Regions from separate parts of the Ochrobactrum sp. A-1 genome, predicted to be linked through region 1. Evidence: riboswitches for the same ligand, from Rfam matches in the RefSeq annotation. Region 1 holds a riboswitch; each other region holds the start of a gene.
What was found. Region 1 has a riboswitch for thiamine pyrophosphate ahead of thiD (bifunctional hydroxymethylpyrimidine kinase/phosphomethylpyrimidine kinase). Riboswitches for the same ligand answer to the same signal wherever they lie in the genome.
Positions count from the first base shown of each region.

Region 2: another riboswitch for thiamine pyrophosphate. It lies ahead of thiB (thiamine ABC transporter substrate binding subunit); the one in region 1 lies ahead of thiD (bifunctional hydroxymethylpyrimidine kinase/phosphomethylpyrimidine kinase).
Region 3: another riboswitch for thiamine pyrophosphate. It lies ahead of thiC (phosphomethylpyrimidine synthase ThiC); the one in region 1 lies ahead of thiD (bifunctional hydroxymethylpyrimidine kinase/phosphomethylpyrimidine kinase).

Region 1 covers NZ_JAKVQC010000003.1:1,414,487-1,416,803, reverse strand. Annotated here, with positions in the region: gene thiO (glycine oxidase ThiO) at 1-303, opposite strand, end outside; gene thiD (bifunctional hydroxymethylpyrimidine kinase/phosphomethylpyrimidine kinase) at 303-1,178, opposite strand; TPP riboswitch at 1,264-1,370, opposite strand; gene MKS82_RS08610 (putative bifunctional diguanylate cyclase/phosphodiesterase) at 1,605-2,317, shown strand, end outside.
Region 2 covers NZ_JAKVQC010000004.1:451,031-453,347, forward strand. Annotated here, with positions in the region: gene MKS82_RS11785 (thiamine diphosphokinase) at 1-531, opposite strand, end outside; TPP riboswitch at 638-801, shown strand; gene thiB (thiamine ABC transporter substrate binding subunit) at 843-1,847, shown strand; gene thiP (thiamine/thiamine pyrophosphate ABC transporter permease ThiP) at 1,844-2,317, shown strand, end outside.
Region 3 covers NZ_JAKVQC010000002.1:36,574-38,890, forward strand. Annotated here, with positions in the region: gene thiC (phosphomethylpyrimidine synthase ThiC) at 1-1,026, opposite strand, end outside; TPP riboswitch at 1,104-1,223, opposite strand; gene MKS82_RS00940 (hypothetical protein) at 1,453-1,956, opposite strand.

The sequences.
Region 1 (2,317 bases):
GCGGGCAAAGCGACGAAGTTCGGTCGCATCGCGTGTGTGCGAGAGCACAAGCGTACCCTTGCGATGGACTGTCGAAACGTGCCGTTCCCACCAGCCAATCGCTTCCTGCCCCAGGCGAACGACCGGTTCTTCCGCGCTCTCGCCCTCGCACCATGGGGCAAGCATTCCACCCGCAAACCACGAGCAACTGTCGGACCCGATTTCCACGCTCTTGGCAATCACGGTGACGGCGTGGCCCTGATCGGTGAATTCGGCGGCGGTGGCCAATCCGGCAACGCCCGCGCCGATAATGGTAACGCGCATCAGACGGTCTCCCCTGTAGTTGTGTTCCAGAGGTTGTGGAAATGATGCACCGGCCCATGGCCGTGACCGACTTTCAATGTATCGGCGGCACGGATTGCGCCTTGCAGATAGGTATGTGCCGTTTGCAGTGCCTGTTCGAGCGGCAGGTTTTTTGCCAGTTGCGCCGCGATGGCCGAAGAGAGCGTACAGCCTGTGCCATGCGTGTTGGCAGTCAGGATGCGCGGCGCTTCGAGGCGCAGGGTGGGCTGGTCACGGCGGATCAGCAGATCGACGCAGATTTTGCCTTCCGCATGACCGCCCTTCATCAATACGGCTTTCGCGCCCATTTCGAGCAGAGCGCGGCCCTGTTCCTCGGCTTGGCCGTCGTTGCGTGCCGTATCGCAATCGAGCAGACAGGCAGCTTCGGGCCGGTTCGGGGTGAGAAGCGTGGCCTGCGGCAACAGTTTCCGGCGCAACAGCGCAATGGCGTTTTCGCTCAAAAGCCGGTCGCCGGATTTTGCCACCATGACGGGGTCGAGCACGATGGGCCCGGAAAAATGCGCAAGGCCGCGCGCGATGGCCTCGATGGTTTCCGGCACCGAAACCATGCCGATCTTCACCGCCGCGACATTGAGATCGCTGAATACGGCGTCGATCTGCCCGGCGACGATGTCTGCCGGGACATCGTGTACGGCGCTGACGGTGCGCGTGTTCTGCACAGTGACGGCGGCAATGACGCTGGCGCCATAGACGCCGAGCGCGGAGAATGTCTTGAGATCGGCCTGAATGCCAGCACCGCCGCCGCTGTCGGAACCGGCGATGGTCACGCATATCGGTATCGGCGACGCCCGGTCGCTTGTCGATGTTGTTCGGGAGAAACTGTGTTTTTGGTCCATATGTCGTCTCTCATTCCGAACGGAAGATGAGACGCCATGAACATGAGCGGAGCCTGAGCTCCATTGGGGAATATTCCCGGTCCGCGACGCGCCAAACTCCGTTCCCTACGCAGGTATTACCCGGATCAGGTTCAATGGGTTAACGCGAGAATGCGTCTCTCAGCCTCTTTCGAGACACCCCAACGAATTTTGCATCTGTAGGCATAGGCCGGAAGTTGAAGCTGGTCAAGCGATGGAAAAAGTGTGGCTTAGAAGAAATTCCTTAAATCGACCCTCGATTTGTATATGGTTTATTAAAATTCTCGGCTTTAATCTATGTTCGGGGTGCATCTTCCGCGTGTTGCTCATAGTGCTATGAAACAAGACGGCCTGCTTGTGAGATGGGTCGGAATTATCCTGTAGGATCAGTCGGATGAGGGGTTTGCGATGAGGAAGCGGAAGGGCGCTTCGGCTTCAGCTGAAGACACGATGGCGCGCGCGTCCGAACCGGACTTCCGCATCCTTTTTACAACCCATCCGACACCTATGTGGGTTTATGACCCGGAAACACTGCGTTTCATCGTGATGAATGACGCAGCCTACCGGCTCTACGGCTATACTGCTGACGAGATTCCGGGCATGACAGTGCTCGATATTCGCCCACAGACCGAACGGGATCGGATGCTTGCCGCTATACGGGACCGAAGCGATCTTGAGCGACCGGAGCGCTGGCAGCATCTGCGCGCCAATGGTGAAACCATCGACGTTCTGACCTATGGACGCCAGGTAATATTCGATGGCAAGGAAGCAATTCTGGCTATTGTTCAGGATAGGACAGAATTGGCGGCGGCCAATCGTCAGGCAACTCACGCCCAAACCTTACTGGACAGTCTCGTCAACAATCTGCCGCTAGGCGTCTTCGTCAAGGATATGCACGATGAGGGTCGTTATGTGCTCTACAATCAGGCAGCATCCGCGGCGAGCGGACAGCCGATAGACGAGGCTATCGGGTCAACAGACCTGGATCTTTTCCCCAAGCGCGAAGCAGCTGTCATCAGCCAGCAGGACCGAATGGCAATGCAGCGTCGGGAAGTGTTGAGTGTTGAACGCAAGATCGAGCGCAAGGATGGAACGTCGCGCACGGTGCGGATCATAAAATG
Region 2 (2,317 bases), on a different contig from region 1:
CAGTGTCACATTATCTAACGGCCACTCCGCATTTGTGATCGAAAGGCCTTCGACAGTGTTGAAATTAATCACACTGAACGGTGTTCCATCGGGAAAGTCATAGACATAATCTCCCGGCGGCAGGGGCCAGGCCTCCTCGGAGCCACTGGATAAAAGCACGTTCCGCCCTTTTGCCGCCTGCGCTGTCGCCATGGTCAGGTGCAGCAGCGTATGGTCGGTGCGCTGCCCGCCGAAAGCTCCACAGAGGATCACCCGATCCGCACCCCGCATATAGGCTTCCTCGAAGGCCAGTTCTCCATCCGTCATGTCCTTGGCGGCAGGGAACGTCTTTTGCGGCACGTGTCCATATTGCACTCGAAGCTCTGCGGAGGTCGAATCGAAATCGCCGAGCCACAGTTCCGGTTCGACACCAAGCGCCGCAGCATGCCTGATCCCGCTATCGGCAGCGAGAATACGCGCATCTGCAATTTGGCGCTTCAGGCGATCGGTCACGACCAGATCGCCGCCGAGGAGAATGACGAATGTGCTCATAAGCCGCTCATAACACGGGCTAATCCGCGCCGGAAGCCCGCATTCGCTGCCGGTGCGATACCCCGAAACATTATTGCCCTTCCCGTTGCGAAAGATTATTGTCGCAACCGCTCTAACGGGGTGCCGTCCGCTTCCGCGGATGGCTGAGAGGCCCAAAAGCATTTCCAGCAAAAGTGTAAAACGGTTTTGCGTCCAGAAATGCGGAAAAAAGGCCAACCCGCTGAACCTGATCCGGTTTGCACCGGCGGAGGGATTAGACGCTCCATAAACGGCGCTCAATCCTCTTGTAGTAAAAGAAAGGAAGTGCCGTGATGCGGCTTTTATCTTTGCTAGCTATTTCATTTTCCGCAGCTATGGCTTTCACGCCTTCAGCGCAGGCGAAAGACAAGCTCACCGTCTATACCTATGACAGTTTCGTTTCCGAATGGGGTCCGGGGCCAAAGGTCAAGGAAAACTTCGAGAAGGAATGCGGCTGCGAAGTTGACTGGATCGCCTCCGCCGATGGCGTTGCCCTGCTGAACCGTCTCAAGCTCGAAGGCAGCAATACCAAAGCCGATATCGTCCTCGGTCTCGATACCAATCTGACGACCGAAGCGCGCGCTACCGGCTTTTTTGCACCAAGCGGCATCGACCAGAGCAATGTGAGCGTTCCGGGCGGCTTTAAGGACGATATCTTCGTTCCCTACGACTACGGCTATTTCGCCGTGGTCTACGATTCGGAAAAGCTGCCCAATCCTCCAAAGAGCCTGAAAGAACTGGTCGAAGGCGATCCTTCGCAGAAGATCGTGCTGCAAGACCCGCGCACGTCAACGCCGGGGCTGGGCATGCTGCTCTGGATGAAATCCGTCTACGGCAATGAGGCGGAAGCGGCCTGGCAGAAACTGCAGAAGCGCATTCTCACCGTCACACCCGGCTGGTCGGAGGCTTATGGACTCTTCACCAAGGGCGAAGCCCCGATGGTACTGTCCTATACGACGTCTCCCGCCTATCACATGATCGCGGAAAAGACGGAGCGCTATAAGGCTCTGGCCTATCCGGAGGGTAATTATCTCCAGATCGAGTTAGCCGCTCAAACCACGACCGGCGCAAAAAATCCTCTGGCGCAAAAATTTCTGGCTTTCATGACCGGCCCCGGTTTCCAGGATGTCATTCCTGAAACCAACTGGATGTATCCAGCCGGCAAGACTTCCGCCCCACTTCCAGCCGCTTTCGACGCACTGCCGAAGCCCGAAAAGACGCTTCTCCTCCCTTCCGACGAAGTCGCCAAGAACAGGAAGTCATGGGTCGATGAATGGCTGGCCGCGACCAGTAAATGACGACATTTCCGGCACAGCACCGCACGAAGAACATATCCGCCGCGAAGCCCGCTGCGGGTGCACTGGCGCTTGTCTTTCTGGTCATGCTTGCCGGCGGCGCGCTTATCGCATTGGCATTTGAAGCGGGCAGCGGCGGCTTCGATGCCGCTGCCAATTTTGACACCTATCTATGGCGGGTTGCTCGTTTCACGATCCTGCAGGCAATCGCTTCAAGCCTGCTTTCCGTGCTGTTTGCGGTTCCTGTCGCCCGCGCACTCTATGCCGAAGCAAATTTTCCGGGGCGCGGGCTTATTCTGCGCCTGTTTGCCCTGCCGCTTGCCCTGCCTGCACTCGTCGCAGTGCTCGGCGTCACCAGCATCTATGGCCGCAACGGATTCATTGCGCATCTGTCCGAAGCGGCAGGCCACTCATTCCAACCGGATATTTACGGCATTACGGGCATCCTGATCGCCCATATCTTCTTCAATATG
Region 3 (2,317 bases), on a different contig from region 1:
CCGGTGGTGATGGAGGCACCATTTTGCCATGATCGAGCCGCCACGTGACACGATGCCGGTCACGCGTTCAATCGTCAACGGGATCATATGCAGTCGCACCCCGGCATGGATCGTGAAATAGTCCACCCCCTGTTCGGCCTGCTCGATCAGCGTGTCGCGAAACACCTCCCAGGACAAGTTCTCGGCGATACCACCGACCTTCTCCAGTGCCTGGTAGATCGGGACGGTGCCAATCGGAACGGGCGAATTACGGATGATCCATTCGCGGATATTATGGATATTTCGCCCCGTAGACAGGTCCATCACCGTATCCGCACCCCAGCGTGTCGCCCAAACCATCTTCTCGACCTCATCAGCCATCGAAGATGTTACCGCCGAATTGCCGATATTGGCGTTGATCTTGACCAGAAAATTGCGGCCGATAATCATTGGTTCGGCCTCGGGATGATTGATGTTGGATGGGATGACCGCCCGTCCACGTGCCACTTCATCGCGCACGAATTCTGGCGTGACGAAATCGGGAATAGATGCACCAAAATCCTGACCGTCTCGCGCCAGTGCTTCCCGCTCAGCCTTGCGGCCAAGATTTTCACGGATAGCGATAAACTCCATCTCGGGTGTAACGATGCCTGCCCTGGCATAGGCAAGCTGAGTGACGGCCTTGCCACCAGATGCCCGCAAGGGCCGGTGCCGGGTAGGGAATTCAGGTGCCAGCCGGTCGCCGGAAACAAAGCCGTTATCCTCGGGCTTGACCTGTCTCCCGTCGTAAGTTTCAACATCGCCTCGCGCCATGATCCAGCTTTCACGCAAACGCGGCAGGCCACGCTCAATAGCGATCTCGACACCGGGATCGGTATAAGGACCGGAGGAGTCATATACTGTCACCGGTGGTTCGCCGGCGCTGGGATGCAGGGCAATCTCGCGCATGGGCACGCGTATATCTGGATACAGCACACCGGGCTTGAAGACCTTAGACGAAGCAGGCAGCGGTCCGGTCGTAACTGTCGGGATTTGTTTGGACGTCATTTCGAGGTTCCTCGTGTCGTGGTTATGGAGACCAGCGCTGACGAGAGGAAATGCATGCCCGATTCCCGTATGCGGCCGAGAAGGCATCAGCACCGTCCCTACGCCAGCATGAACTGGATCAGGTTCATAGGGTCACTGCGCTGCCTTGCGGCCCAGCAGAATCTCAGCCCCTTGACGGGACACCCCTGGTGGAAATCTCAGATTACCCAACGCTGTCTGAGTCGTCAATTACACATGGTTCACTCGTTAACTGTGCGCATAAGCTATAAAAAGCCGGCTGTTTTGATATCATGCTGACTTTATAAAATCGCATGACTCCAGGCACAGGGTCAGAGAGCTAACCTGAAAACAACCCCTCTCGCTGAAGCTCTTCGGCATTTAGATTCAAGTGAGTAAATAGAAAAACGAAATTAGCTTCGTAGAGTGTTAAGTCACCCCCTCAATCACCCTGCGTACATCTTTCACGGCACACACGATCTGGCGCCGCAACAGCAGCGCGATGGTGAGCCCTCCAAGGGCAAGTGCACTGATCGCGACGACGGTCTGCCAGTCCATGCCGGTGAGAGCTGCAAGGCCTGCACCACCCGAGCCAAAGATGGTGGTGATCCAACTCCACTGATCGGTGCGCTTGCGGATTTCAGCTTCGACGGTGATCGGCACGACCGGCTTGTCGATTTCCCGTTCCACCAGGATTTCACGGACAGGCTGGGTATCATGGTGGCGCTTCTTTACCTGAGCCAAGATCTGGCGCACCCGGTCTGGGTTCACAGCGGCGTTCTGGCCGGCATAAGCACCTTTGCCGGAGGTGGTCGGGAGCGAGGCCCACTCGCGTGCGAGATTGTTGATGAGTGTATCTTGGGAAAGTCGCCCTGCGAGATACTTGTCGATACCACGCAGGCCGAGCAGATAGCAGGCGCATCGATCCTGCATGGCGGCGTCGAACAGGGCGGACGTTGGTAGACCAAGCGTCTTGCGGATGGTGCGCACCATCTGATAGCGACCGAGGGCTGACGAGTTGAAGCGGTTCTTGGGATGTTCAGCATGCGGGTTTGCAGAGCATCAATTTCTTGTAGTGTCATGTTGACGAGATTGACGTCGCCGCCAGTGAAGGCACCGTAGGCCAGCGTCTCGTTATAGCCACGCTTCCTGTCCGTGCCCTCGGCAAAGCCGATCAGATCGAGCAACGGACGATAGACATGATACTTGTCTGGTGCAGCCGGGATCGCCGCGCCGGAGAGCACGTTGGTGGTCATGATGATGATCCTTTCGCGAGATTGCCGAGCGATGACAC